Regions from separate parts of the Cohnella massiliensis genome, predicted to be linked through region 4. Evidence: riboswitches for the same ligand, from Rfam matches in the RefSeq annotation. Region 4 holds a riboswitch; each other region holds the start of a gene.
What was found. A riboswitch is a leader RNA that binds a small molecule or an ion and turns the genes downstream of it on or off. The one in region 4 is predicted to bind cyclic di-AMP.
Positions count from the first base shown of each region.

Region 1: it holds a riboswitch for cyclic di-AMP, as region 4 does, so the genes downstream of both, B7E11_RS00350 (resuscitation-promoting factor) here and B7E11_RS10200 (TrkH family potassium uptake protein) in region 4, are expected to answer to the same signal.
Region 2: it holds a riboswitch for cyclic di-AMP, as region 4 does, so the genes downstream of both, B7E11_RS15155 (CAP domain-containing protein) here and B7E11_RS10200 (TrkH family potassium uptake protein) in region 4, are expected to answer to the same signal.
Region 3: it holds a riboswitch for cyclic di-AMP, as region 4 does, so the genes downstream of both, B7E11_RS18930 (C40 family peptidase) here and B7E11_RS10200 (TrkH family potassium uptake protein) in region 4, are expected to answer to the same signal.

Region 1 covers NZ_LT821241.1:65,380-68,787, forward strand. The annotation lists gene rnmV (ribonuclease M5) at 1-535, opposite strand, end outside; gene B7E11_RS00350 (resuscitation-promoting factor) at 782-1,768, opposite strand; cyclic di-AMP (ydaO/yuaA leader) riboswitch at 2,206-2,428, opposite strand; gene B7E11_RS00355 (TatD family hydrolase) at 2,608-3,381, opposite strand.
Region 2 covers NZ_LT821259.1:278,347-281,754, reverse strand. The annotation lists gene B7E11_RS29615 (hypothetical protein) at 1-6, opposite strand, end outside; gene ku (non-homologous end joining protein Ku) at 132-1,004, shown strand; cyclic di-AMP (ydaO/yuaA leader) riboswitch at 1,407-1,548, shown strand; gene B7E11_RS15155 (CAP domain-containing protein) at 1,555-2,373, shown strand; gene B7E11_RS15150 (hypothetical protein) at 2,499-2,711, opposite strand; gene ligD (non-homologous end-joining DNA ligase) at 2,932-3,408, shown strand, end outside.
Region 3 covers NZ_LT821259.1:1,114,532-1,117,939, forward strand. The annotation lists gene B7E11_RS18925 (LTA synthase family protein) at 1-1,100, shown strand, start outside; cyclic di-AMP (ydaO/yuaA leader) riboswitch at 1,250-1,384, shown strand; gene B7E11_RS18930 (C40 family peptidase) at 1,426-1,881, shown strand; gene B7E11_RS18935 (C40 family peptidase) at 1,924-2,493, opposite strand; gene B7E11_RS18940 (prolipoprotein diacylglyceryl transferase family protein) at 2,813-3,408, shown strand, end outside.
Region 4 covers NZ_LT821258.1:111,866-115,273, reverse strand. The annotation lists gene B7E11_RS10205 (CPBP family intramembrane glutamic endopeptidase) at 1-1,526, opposite strand, end outside; cyclic di-AMP (ydaO/yuaA leader) riboswitch at 1,804-1,974, shown strand; gene B7E11_RS10200 (TrkH family potassium uptake protein) at 2,101-3,408, shown strand, end outside.

The sequences.
Region 1 (3,408 bases), on a different contig from region 4:
GCGTTAACGCGTTCAAGAACTCTTCCCGCGAGATGCGGAACATGACGCAGCGCTTGTAAAATTGTTTCCCGTTGGCGTATCCGATGCCGAGCAGCTCCCCCATCCGCTGCCGGCGCCGCGCCGCCGAGGCGTGAACGATCAGTCCGGCGTCCATCAGATCGGACCAGGCGATGTCGGCCTCCCCCGAGGCCTCCGGCGCCGCCTCGCCGCTTCTCGCCTGCGCAAGCGCCCGGCGGATCGCCTCGTCGGACGCATGCTCCACGCCGATGCCGTCCTTGCCTCTCGCCTCCGCGCGCGTCAGAAACGCGTGCTTGCAGTCCGGCACCCGCTGGGCGACGATTTTCCGAATCCGCTCCCCCGGAGCGTCCGGATCGGTAAATACGATCACGCCGCGCCGCTTGTGCGCCAGCTCGATTCTCCGCAGCACGTCTTCGCCGATCGCCGAGCCGCCGGTTTCGATCGTATCGGCCTGCACCGCCCGCCGGATGGCGGCCGTGTCGTCCTTGCCTTCCACCACAATCATTTCCTGAATCATCGCTTGATCCTTCCGCTCCGTTCTTCGGGTTCGCCCAAAGGACGGGCAAAGTCCTACTCGTTATTATAACCTTGCCCATGCAAAAAAGAAGAGGCCCGAAAGCCCCTTCCCTGCAATTGCCGCTATCTATGTCAAATGTGCTCGTTCTTCGGCGTCTACGGTTGGCATCCCCGATTGACGCCGTCCGGCCGTCCGGACCGCGGCGGCGGATCCGGCACGACCGGGAATCGCCCTTGCGCCTCCGCTTTAGTCGGCGGAAGGCTTGACAGGGCCGATGACGTATACGGTGTATCCTTTTTTGGAGCCGAACTTCTTCGCATGGCTCTCGCTGTCGAAATACACGTCGATTTTTTTGCCGTTGATGGCGCTGCCGGTGTCTTCGGCTCGGCGGAAGCCGATGCCATCGATGTAGACCCACCAGCCGAGCGGAATGACGTCGGGATCGACCGCGATCGTGCGGCCCTCCGACACCTTCGTTCCGGATGCGGTAATGCCGTAGCCCTCGTCGCCTACGTCCTTGCCCGTAGATTCCGGGCCCGCCGTATAGGCGGTAAGCTTGACGTTCTTCAGCACCTGCTTCACTTTGACCGACTTTCCGTTAAGCTGAACCGTGCCGTTAGCCGAAGCGTCGTAGGACAACGTCGTGACTTCGGGCTCTTTTTTCTTCGTGCCGACCGCGACGATTTTCTGCACGGACGGCTGCGTGATCGTTTTGGATACCAGCTGGTCGCTGACCAGGCGACCGTCGACATAGACGCGCTCGGTTTTCGTCACGAGCGTGCCTTCCTTGCCGGTTTGGATCACTTTTTTGCTGCCCTCGGGCAGCGTGGGGTCCTGCTTTTCCACGATGGCGAACGTCACCGGATGCGACGTTTCCACGACCTCTTTATCCACTCTCAGCACCTGAATGGTCATGCCTTCGGTAACCGGCGCCGACTTGTCGGGCGTTACCCGGTCGTCCGCCGATAACGAGAGGTTCGAGGCGTGCAGAACTTCCTGAACGGAATCTGCGGTCGTATATTTGATCTCCTTCTTCCCGTCCGCCTGCAGGACGACTTTCGCGGCGCGATCGATCGCGATCGTGCTGCCCTCCTGCAGCTCGGCATCGAGCGGCTGGGATATTTGATCGTGCGGGCCGACGGTGATGTTGTGCTCCGAGAGCAGCGATCGCACATCGGACGATTTCGTTTTGATGACGGTTGTCGTCCCGCCGTCCACGACGGTTACGCTCATGGCGGACGCGCCGTGTAGCAGCAATAAGAACAAGATGGTCATAGCAAAAGAGAGAATTGCGCTGAGCAGGATCAAACGCAAATGCTCATGCTTCCATCGCGCTGCGAAAAGCTTGCCGGTCGGTCGTGGATCATGGGTGTTCCCGACAGGAACGGTTCCCATTTTCTCGTTCCTCCTTCATAGCCCCGCCGTCGACTGCCTAAGCATGACTTCGTCTGACGCGACTATCCTTTTGGTTAACGGCGCTGGGCTTCGCACGGAGCGGCTTTCGCACGAAAGCACCCGGCCGTCGTTCACCAGTAAACGGCACCAACCCGCCGCCCGAAAACATTCGCCTCTTCCTCCCGCAAAAAACGGACAACAAAAAAAGCCGACGGACAGAGGATCTGTTCGTGGCTCCGCTTGCGACGTCGAAAGGGAAATGGGCAGCACGAGGTGACCTCTCTCTCATACGCTTGCGAGGTTAGCTGTCGGGTTCGGGCCAAGAGAGCGGCCCTATCCGCCCGCAATCCGACGGACCGTCCGGCCTGGACGGATGCTTCGGTTGCCAGCAAAATTCACCCCAAGATTACTCGGCCGCAGAAATCGCGGTTCGCGTACGAACCGGTCCTCCGCGTCGGGTCCCCCGCTCTCCGTTCGGAGACTCAGCGCACTGGAAAAGGGATGCCATATTCAAACTCTTGGATTAGATGATAACCTCTCGGCGCCAAAGGTGTAAAGAAGGGTCAAAGCGCGAAATCCTCCATTTTTGAACGAAATAAAGCTGAATTTTTAGGTTTCATCGATCAAAAACCAGTTTTTTCGCATAACTAAATGATTTTTCTTCGATTGTTAGCGTTTTATCTTGGTAGACGAAAACAGGCGAGACCATTTTCGGTCGTTAAATTTGCAATTTCTTCCACGGATTTCCCTTTTATTTCCGCTGCTGCCTCCGCTACGAACCGCACGTAAGCGGACTCGTTTCGCTTCCCTCGGTAGGGGTGCGGAGTCAAATACGGGGCGTCCGTTTCGATCAAAAAACGGTCGTCCGGCACGTTCGCGAGCACCTCTTTGGGAACCCTTGCATTTTTGAACGTAACCGGTCCTCCGAACGAAATATAGAAGTTCATGTCGAGGCATTTTTTGGCCGTTTCCCAGCTTCCGGAAAAGCAGTGCATGATCCCTCCGACCTCGGAGGCGCCTTCCTCGCGAAGCAGCCGGACGACGTCCTCGTGGGCGTCCCGGTTATGGATGACGATCGGCTTGCGCAGGCGTTTGGCCAAACGGATTTGCTCCCGGAAAACGGCGTGCTGAACGTCCTTCGGAGACGTATCCCAATAATAGTCAAGCCCGATTTCGCCGATCGCCACCACCTTCGGATGGGCGCACAAGCGTTCGATCCAGGCCAAATCGTCCTCAAACTTCATGTCGATCGCGTCGGTCGGGTGCCAGCCGACGGCGGCGTAAATGAACGGATAGTTCTCCGCGAGCGCCATCGTCGTCGGGATCGTCTCCCGGTTGAAGCCGATATTGACGATCGTTTCGACGCCGGCTTCCCGCGCGCGGGCGATGACCTCCTCGCGATCGCTGTCAAACTTTGGCGAATCCAGGTGGGCGTGCGTGTCGAATAACATAGCGTATGGCGTCTCCTTTTGCTTTTG
Region 2 (3,408 bases), on a different contig from region 4:
CGCCATGTCCTTTTCCCCTCCTTGAGCGAAACAATAAAAACTTGCTTTAAGTTCCCCCGAGGGGTTTGATTTGATGCAAACGCGGGGAGGATAACAAAATCAAAAACGTTTCGGATGGGAGTGAAATCGCGATGCATACCGTGTGGAAAGGAGCCATCAGCTTTGGCCTCGTTCACGTCCCGGTGAAAATGTTTACGGCAACCGAAGATAAGGACATTCACCTCAGATATATCCATAAGGAGTGCGGGACTCCCATCTCGTATACGCGCAGCTGCCCCCATTGCGACCGTCCGGCCGAATGGGAAGAAATCGTTCGGGGCTACGAATATGAGAAAGGGCATTTCGTGCTGTTCGAAAACGAGGAGCTGGAGGCCGTAAAGCCGGAAAATACGCGAACGATCAAAATTTTGGATTTTGTCGCCCTGGAAGAAATCGATCCGCTTTATTTTCAAAAAACGTACTATTTGTCGCCCGATCAGGCCGGCGCGGGAGCCTACAGCCTGCTGCTTGAAGCGATGCGGGATTCGGGACGGATCGGCATCGCCAAAGTGGCCATTCGGAGCAAAAGCAGCCTCGCCGCCATCCGGGCGGTGGATAACTGCATTTGCATGGAAACGATGTTCTACCCGGACGAAATCCGGTCGCTCCAGGCCGTTCCGAATTTGCCGCAGCAAGCGAACGTGAACGACCGGGAGCTCGATATGGCGAAAATGCTCATCGAGCAGCTGTCCGCGCCTTTCGAGCCGACCAAATATACGGACGATTATCGGGTGGCGATGCTTGAGGCGATCGAACGCAAAGTCGCGGGCAAAGGCGTGGACGTCGTCACCGCGCCGGCCGCCGAGAGAACCAATGTCATCGATTTGATGTCGGCGCTGCAAGCGAGCCTGGAAGCGGTGAAGTCCGTTCCGGCGGACAAAGGGGCAGCGAAGGATGGGGAAGCTCCGGCGGCCCCGAAGCGGCGGACGGCCCGTGGGCGCAAAACGAAGGAGACGGCTCCGTAAGCGGGCGTATGGCTGACGCTGCTCGCCGAGTTCTCCCGAAAGGTGGATGCCGTTTACTGCCTCGCTCTGACATAATAGCGGCCTCCAGGGGCCGCTATTTGCCCGCAGTTCGGGAAATTCCTCGAATAACGGTCTCTCGCGACCGTTATTTCGGATGACGCATCCGTACCCGGGGTCACGCTCAATCAAATGTCGCTGTGCTCGCTGCCCCGCGATCCGGCGATGCGCCCGAATTTTTCGCCCTCATCGCCTCGCTCGCCCCGCCATCCGGCCAATGTGCCCGAATTTTTCGCCCTCAGCGGCTATCCGGGACGCCATTTTGTACGCGGCGTCTTATTTTTCCTGCGCTTCCATACCATTATTTATAGAATGAAATAGAGTCGGAAGATTGATAGAATGTTAAGCGTTCCAAAGCCAAAGTCTGCAGAGCAGACGCGGGGGAACCAAGTTTTCGGGGTGAAGCCGCTAATCGAAGCTATTGCGGCAGGGGCGCTCTTTGACCCGAACCCGTCAGCTAACCTCGCAGGCAAAACAAAGGGAGGAATGCTTTTTGTTCAAGAAGGGAAGCAAACGTTGGGGTACTCTGGCTCTTTCCGGCGCTCTGGTTACGGCCTTGTCGCTGCCGGCCGGCGCTGCATCCGCAGCATCCAATGCCGACGTGAGCGTGCATACTTTCAAATATACGATCAATAGTTCCGATTTGAACGGTCTGCTTAACGGCATCGATCTGGACAGCTTGCTCGACCAAATCAAGCAAGGCCTGTCGCAAGGCACCGTGACGAAGCCGACGGCTCCGTCCGCGCCGTCCGCCGACAACGGCAATTCCGGCTCGAACGCCGGCTCCGGCAATGCGAGCGGCGGATCGAACGGCAGCGCCGGATCGGGTGCGGGCAATGCCGGCTCCGGCAGCGCGGGCTCGGGCAACGCCGGTTCCGGCAGCAACGGCTCCGGCACGACGAATCCGGGCACCACGAACCCGGGCTCGGGCTCGACCGTCCAAACATCGCAATACGCCGCGGAAGTCGCCAAGCTGGTGAACGCGGAGCGGGCGAAAGCCGGCCTCGGCGCGCTTGCGATGGACAGCAAGCTGTCGGAAGTCGCTCTTGCCAAAGCCAAGGACATGTACAATAAAAACTACTTCAGCCATACTTCGCCGACGTACGGCTCTCCGTTCGACATGATGAAGCAGTTTGGCGTGTCGTTCAACTACGCGGGCGAGAACATCGCGAAGGGCCAAAGAACGCCCGCGGAAGTCATGAACGCCTGGATGAACAGCTCCGGCCATAAAGCGAACATCCTCGGCCAAAACTTCACGAAGATCGGGGTCGCTTACTACAACGGCGTATGGGTCCAAATGTTTATCGGCTAATCGCCGCGACGAAAGCAAAAGGCTGCGCAGCCGCATGAGGCGGGGCGCAGCCTTTTTTTTCATGTCGGCTTAACCGAATCCGTTCGTCCGCTTCGCCATCGGCATCGAAATCCGGCTTTCGATTTTCACCCAATCCACGACAACCCCAAAAAGCCCGCAATTCCGCAAACGAGGGCTCCGATCCGATAAGGCAGGTACGTTCTTCCTTCGGGCTCCTTCGTTCCTCTCAAGCGATGCACCCAGCTCCGGAACCATTCCGGATGCACGGCGATGAACAGAGCCGTTCCCGTCCAGAACACAAGCAGAAGCAATACGGCGGCGGTCAGCGGATTGCTCAAGGCGTTCACCTCATTTTCGAAAACGTTCGGAAGGAAAAACGCGAAGCTCCGTCATCCGGCAAAGCCGCGTCCTTGCTCCCGCTATGTTCGGTTTATGCAGGCAAAACGCCGCTTGTGCATGCCGGCGAAAATGTTCCGGCGGATAAAACGGCCGATTTTGGCGTATATTTTCGGAAAAGGCCGGTTGCCGACAATCCGCCGGACAGACGAGGAGAAAGCGATGCCGCAAAACGTTACGTTAACGATGGGCAAGGACGAACTGAACGTTTCCCACCCCGACAAGCTGCTATGGCCGGAGTCCGGCATTACCAAGCTTGACTATGTTCAAACGCTGGCCCGCCTCTCGCCGTATTTGCTCCCGCACAGCCAGGGACGATATTTGACGACGATCCGGTATCCGGAAGGCATCGCCGGCGAGACGTCCTTTTATCAAAAAAATTGCCCGCGCCCCGCGCCGCCGTTCGTCCGCACGGCCAAAAACGGATCGATCGAGTACATCGTGCTCGATTCGCTGCCGACGCTCGTCTGGCTCGGCAGCTTGTACAGCCTCGAATTCCACGTGTCGTGCGAGCGGATCGGCGAGGAGCTGCCCGACCGTTGGATGCTCGATATCGATCCGTCCGTCGAGGAGGAGCCGCGCCTTATGGAAGCGACGGACGCCGTGCTGGACATGCTGTCCAGGCTCGGACTCGAAGCG
Region 3 (3,408 bases), on a different contig from region 4:
TAATCAACCTGAAGCTCAATGGACAGGAAGTAACTCCGAATTTGAACAAACTCGTGAGGGAATCTTTATATTTCCCTCATTTCTTTCAACAAGTGGGTCAAGGTAATACATCCGATTCCGAATTTGTGGTCAATACGTCGCTTTACGTGCCGAAATGGGACGCTGCGACAATGGTCTACTCCAATAAACAGCTGCCAAGCATGCCAAAGTTATTAGCAGCCAATGGCTATCAGACAGCGACATTTCATACGAATGACGTACGCTTCTGGAATCGAAACAATCTTTATCAAGCGCTCGGATGGCAAACTTATTATGATGACGATTATTTCGGAAACAGCGATATTGTCGCGTTCGGTTCATCGGATGAAGTGCTGTACCAAAAAACGACGGATAAGCTTCTTGACATGCGGAAAAGCGGCAACCCGTTTTATGTTCAAATTTTATCGATGTCCGGCCATCATCCGTACAATTTGCCTAAACGCAAGTACAATATGGAACTCCCGGCTCGATTCGAAAATACGCTGGTCGGGAACTATGTCCGAGCCCAGAATTATGCGGATAAGGCGCTTGGCCAGTTCGTTGAGAAGTTGAAGGATACCGGAATTTGGGATAACAGCGTTGTCATCCTATATGGAGATCATTTAGGTCTTCCCAAATACACGTTAAGCACTCGCGAAAAGGACCTAATGAAAGAAATTTATGGACGCGAGTATGATGTTCAGGACATGTTAAACATTCCTTTGATGATCTCGATTCCTGGCGTCTCTCCGCAAATAATCCCTACAGTTGGAGGACAAACGGATATCTTTCCTACAGTTTCCAACTTACTTGGAATATCAATGAAAGGCAATATCCATTTCGGTCAGGATTTGCTGAATCATTCCACGAATTTATTGCCTGAGCGCTATTATTTGCCATCCGGTTCATTGATTACCGACAAAGGGGTATTTGTACCGGTCGACGGCTATGATGACGGGATTTCTTACAAATTTAGCGGTGGCCAAGCGCAAGAAACCGCTGCAACACCAAAACAATTTGACGATGCGTTACAGTTGCTGCGAATGTCCGACAGCTATGTGCAGTCACTGCCGGATCGATAATGTTCATATGTCTGTATTTTATACTTTGATTATGTAGAACATTTGAATACAAAGACGAATAAGGCAAAAAATAAATGATAATATTCTAATTTTGTAATTGGAGGATTTCGAAAGAAAAAATCGAATTGTACTACACTGTGTAATAATAAATCATCATATTGCCGAATTTCCGAAGTCGGAAAACGGGGGAACCGTCTTGGGTGTATTAATCCTGAAAACAAGGGATTATAGGGAACCTTCTACCGAACCCTCAGCTAACCTCGTAGGCAACGAAGGGAGAACAGCTTTGAGAAAGCAAATCGCAGCGTTGTTGTTAGGTTCCACCATGTTGTTTGCAAGTGCCGGAAGTGTTTTTGCCGATGAACCCGAGCTAAACAAGGCCGTGAACGATGTCGTTGGCACTCCATACAAGTGGGGAGGCACAACGGTTAAAGGGTTCGACTGTTCCGGATTCATTCGTTACATCTTCGACCAGTTTGATACCCAGCTGCCCCGGACTTCCAAGTCGCAAGCACAAGTTGGGACCAAGGTGGCGAAGGACGAACTTCGTCCGGGCGATCTCGTGTTTTTCAATACGGACGGGCAAGGAATTTCGCACGCCGGCATCTATTTAGGGAGTGGCAAATTCGCTCACGCTTCGAGCAGTAAAGGTGTCACGATAAGCAAATTGTCGGATTCGTATTATGAGAAACGTTATGTTACCGCACGACGTGTGGCGAGCGGTGAGAATTATGCAGCAATGATTGAGGATGAACACTCATCCGATAAGAACTATGCCTGAATAACGGACAAGCCCACCAACGCGAGTTGGCGGGCTTGTCCGTTATTTAAGGACGCTTCCTCCAAACAAGAAGCGTTTTTCCCATTGGGTCCCTGCGATCGAATCGATTCGTACGCCTCCGGATTTGACGGAATACGTCTGCAGAATTTTCCCATTCCCCAAATAGATGCCGTTGTGCGTAATACGCTCTTTGCTCTTGTCGATTCCCTTGTAATCGGAATCTTTGCTGCCTTTATAAGACATGAAAAACATAATGTCCCCGGGTTTCAGATCTCTCCAGTTTGTCGTATAGTAGCCATTGTTTTTGACATATGCGCCTTGGCTTCGCGAATCGGGAGGAAGCGTAATACCTGCCCCTTCCTTGTAAGCCTGACGGACAAAGTCGGAGCAATCGAACGTACGAGTGTTGCTGCGGCTCGAACCGAATTCATACGGGGTTCCCAAGTACTTCAAGCCTTTGTTAATAATATTTTGTCTTACGGAACTTACCTGGCTTTGGTTGGTTACGGGAGCTGCGCTAACGGGGTCCGCTAGACTCGAAATTCCTACGCCCAAGCTAAATGTTGCCACAAGAAATCCAACGGCAAGCTTTCTTTTCATTCTCAAACTCATCCTCAAACATCCTCCTGTTCCCATTTTGAATTGGTGGGGGGTGCTGCGAGGCATATGCTAACACGTTAACTTTGCAGTTTTGAAGGCGTAATTTTTGGTAAGTTGGTAAAGCAGTTGGTATGCCAGCGAAAATTCATATTCCCTGGATTGACGAATCCGAGTTTTAATACTACAATCCGTAATAATTAAAAATAACTTCGGCAGTTCTAACTTTGATTTTAAATACTACTTTGTGTAGTATTAAACATCGATAAAGTGGTTTCCCGGGAAGAGGAGGACTGCAGATGATGAAACCTTTATTGCTACATGGGGGCGTGTCATGACAGGCGTACTGCAAATTGGACCGTTTGTCATTCGGGCTGATTGGTTTTATTATGGTGTATCCGCGCTTATTGGATTTTCAATCGCTCGAATGGTCGTCCGAAAAAAATCGCTGCATGCGCTTCAACATTTGGATATCATTTTCAACGCCTTATTGATTGGCATCTTGATATGGAAAGTAAGCCCTTTATTTTCTGAACCGCAACTTCTTACAAATCCGTTCTCGCTATTGTTTTACCCTGGAACAACTCTCGGTTCGAGAATCGCCTTTGCAGGCGCGATGATGTATTTACTACATCGATGGTGGAGGAGTAAGGCCGACTGGAGAGAAGCGTCAGATGTTCTATCCATCGTGTTGATTTCTTCGGTGATGATTTACTTGGTAACCCATTGGCAATACGGCCTTCGAACGATGTTGCCTTGGGGAATTTCAATATCCGATCCTGAATACCGGTATCACCCGGTTAATGCATATCAATTGTTGCTCTTATTACCGCTCCTATGGCACATTATTAAACTGTCCATCGGTCAAGGCAAGATGGCTTCCCATGGTTTTATCGGCTACGGGATCATTTCGCTTTTCGTTTCCTTGCT
Region 4 (3,408 bases):
AGCATGAACCAGCCGAACAGGCAGCCGATCAGGACAAGCTCGATCAATCGGGTGTGAACGGGATAGATCGCATAGCCGACATGCCCGAACGCCCATAGCAGCGAAGCCGGCAGCATCGCCGCGAACGTCAGCGCTTTCGCCGCCCGCGGAGACGGCTCCCGGCGCAGCAGCCGGCGAGCCCCGCCCGTCAGCCAGCGGCGGAACAGTCCGATGCCGAACAGCCGCGTCTGCAGCTCTTCCGAGATGCCCGCGCACCAGGCGAGCAGCGGCATCAGCCAAGGATACGTCATGTTGTAAGTCGATTGCGTGACGTCGGAGGAAGAGAACGACCCGAGCAAAAAGGTTAAAGCAAGCAGCGCGACGGATTGGACGCCGAGCACGATGAACGCCAGCAAGTAGCCCCGACCCATGCCGGCGAGCACCCGCCGGCCGTAGTCGGGCTGACGCCAGCTCGGCCACAAATCGCGGCCCGCCGATTTCCACAGGCCGTCGCCGGCGACCGCGGAGAAGTAAGTCAGGAGCGCCATCGCCGCGAGCATCATCAGATTGAAAACGATCGATCCGAACGCCGCCGCTTCCGGCTGCCCCATGCCGGATTCGATGGCCTGAGCCCGGAAGGCGGGCGCCATATTGAACGTAAAGGCCGCATACAAAACAAAAAACAAAGGGGCCAAAAAGGCCCCGCGCCGGTACGAGGTCCAACTGCTGTACGCCCCCGAGTAGACGACCGCAAGAACGAGCAGGACGAGCTGCGGAAGCATGGAGCCGTAAATGGACAGGAGAGCGGCCTTTTCCTCCTGCGACTCCAAATACTGCATAAAGGATGCGGGCGGCAAAAGCCGGTACCGAAGCTCGCTCCCGGCGCGGTCGGGCAGGATGCCGTCTTCCGCTGCCGAGCTTTCCGCGCCGGTTCCGGAGGAAGCTTGCGAACGCTGCGCCGGCTTGACGAACACTTGCAGCTTCGCCTCTCCGAGCCCGGCTTTCCGGGACTGGAAGCCGACCGCGCCGTCCGCGGCGACTTCGCCCGTCGGTTCCCAGTCTTCCGCGGCGAAGCCCCATTCGGCCAACGTTTCGCGAGCCTGCCGGACAAGGAGGGCGGGATCTTCGTCCGCGCCGCCCGTCGATCGTCCTTCCGTCGCGTGGCGCCACGCGACGAGTTCCCCGGTTTTCATGTGAAGCGACAGTTCCAGCTTGCTTTCGGCTCCCAGCGGAATGTCCACGCGATAAACATCGGTGGGAAAGCGCTCGTCCCACGCGTCGTTATAAGCTTCGAGCAGCTTTTCTTTGGACAAGTAGCTCACGCCCTCGCTGTCGGACAGATGCGCTGCGCGCGCTTCCCCCAGGTCCGAAGCGGGAATGCCGAACCGAGCGGTTGCCGCTTCAAGCGCCGCCGACTTCGCTTCCTCGCGGGTCAGCATGCCGAAATCCCCGGAGTCCTGCAAGGAACCGAAATAAGGCGCCACTTGGATAAAAAAATACAAGACGAGACCGATGGCAGACCAAACGAGCCAACGCTTCGAAATCAAATTCGATCACTCCGCTCTTTCGAATCGTTCAGGTAAACGCATACACCGGACGCATAATTCTTTTTTTCTCGTTTTCCGCCCGATTGCTAGCTAAATTAACGAAAATAGAAGATAACCGCGAAGATTGATGCATCGCTCCCCGTTTCCGCCGCTTGCCGAAGCAATTAACGCTCCAAACTGCATTATTAGCCGGATTTGGCAGTTGTCCGCGTTAAGCGGAGAGACTATAATGCGATGGTATGTAATTTTGCATTCGATTATTATCGTTATTCCCTATCATACTAAACAGCCGAATTTCCGCAAGAAAACGGGGGAACCAAATGCCGCCGCCGCATTGGCGCCGCGGTCGGGGTGAATTCCTTGCGCGCGCAGGCGGCGCGCGGGATAGGGCTGCCTGTTCAGGCCCGAACCCGTCAGCTAACCTCGTAGGCTGCAGCCGAACAGGACTCAGTGTGCGAAGACACCGGAGTGCCGGTGTCTTTTTTTGCGATTTCGGAAAGATTAAGGGTGAACTTTTCGCCCTCACGGGTTTGGACGGAACGGATGACGCTTGACTTCGAACGAGGTGACCGACTTGTACAAAAAAGCCGTTCGCTGGCTTTATGCTTCGCCTTATCGCACCCTGGTATTCGGCTTCGCGTTCCTTATCGCGGTCGGGGCCGTGCTGCTCAAGCTGCCGGTTTCCGTCGTGAGCGGCCAAACGCTGAGCTGGATCGACGCCTGGTTCACTTCGGTTTCCGCCCTGTGCGTGACCGGTCTCGTCGTGGTGGATACCGGAACTCATTTTTCCGCGTTTGGCCACTGGGTTCTTCTGATCCTGATCCAGGTCGGAGGACTCGGCTTCATGACGATGGGAACGCTGTTCGCTCTCATGCTTCGGCGCAAGGTTTCGCTGCGGGACCGGCTTGCGCTGCAGGAATCCCTGAATCAGAACACTTTGGAGGGTCTGGTCCGGCTCGTGCGCAAAGTCGTGCTGTATGCGCTGACGATCGAAGCGGTCGGCTCGCTGCTTTACGCGATCCGGTTCATGGAGGAAATGAGCCTCGGACGCGCGCTGTACTACGGCATTTTTCACGGGGTATCGGTATTCAACAACGCCGGGTTCGATCTGTTCGGCGATTTTCGCAGCATGTCCGATTACGTTTCCGATCCTTACATGAACGTCATTTCCATCATTTTGATCCTTTGCGGAAGCCTGGGCTTCGTCGTCCTGGCGGATTTGGTCGAGTGGCCGCAGCGCAAACGGCTGTCGCTTCATTCCAAGGTCGTGCTGAGCGTCACCGTTCTGCTGTTCGTCGGGGGCGCGATCGTCATTTTCATTTTCGAATATACGAACGAGAAAACGTTCGGGCCGTTAAACTTCGGCAACCAGCTCCTTGCCGCGCTGCTGCATTCGGCAACGCCGCGGTCGGCCGGCGTCACCACGCTCAACATGTACGACATGCGCCAGGCGACGCAGTTTTTTATCGTCTGGCTGATGTTTATCGGCGCGTCGCCCGGCTCGACGGGCGGCGGAATCAAGACGACGTCGTTCGCGGTGCTGGTCGCCGCCGTTTACGCGGTCATCCGGGGGAAAACGGACGTCGTTCTGTTTCGCCACCGTCTCGGCCAAACCCAGGTGTACAAGGCGATCATGATCACCTTTTTCTCTCTTGCGATTCTCGTGGCGGCGACGATGATCCTGTCCGTAACCGAAAACGCGTCGTTCATGGGCGTCCTGTTCGAAGCCACCTCCGCGTTCGCCACCGTGGGGCTTTCGATGGGGTTGACGACGGAGCTGTCGACGGCGGGGAAAATCATCATTATGCTGGTGATGTTCGTCGGCCGGGTCGGTCCGTATACGCTCTCCTTCGCGCTCGCCGCCCGGGAAAATCGCTCGCTG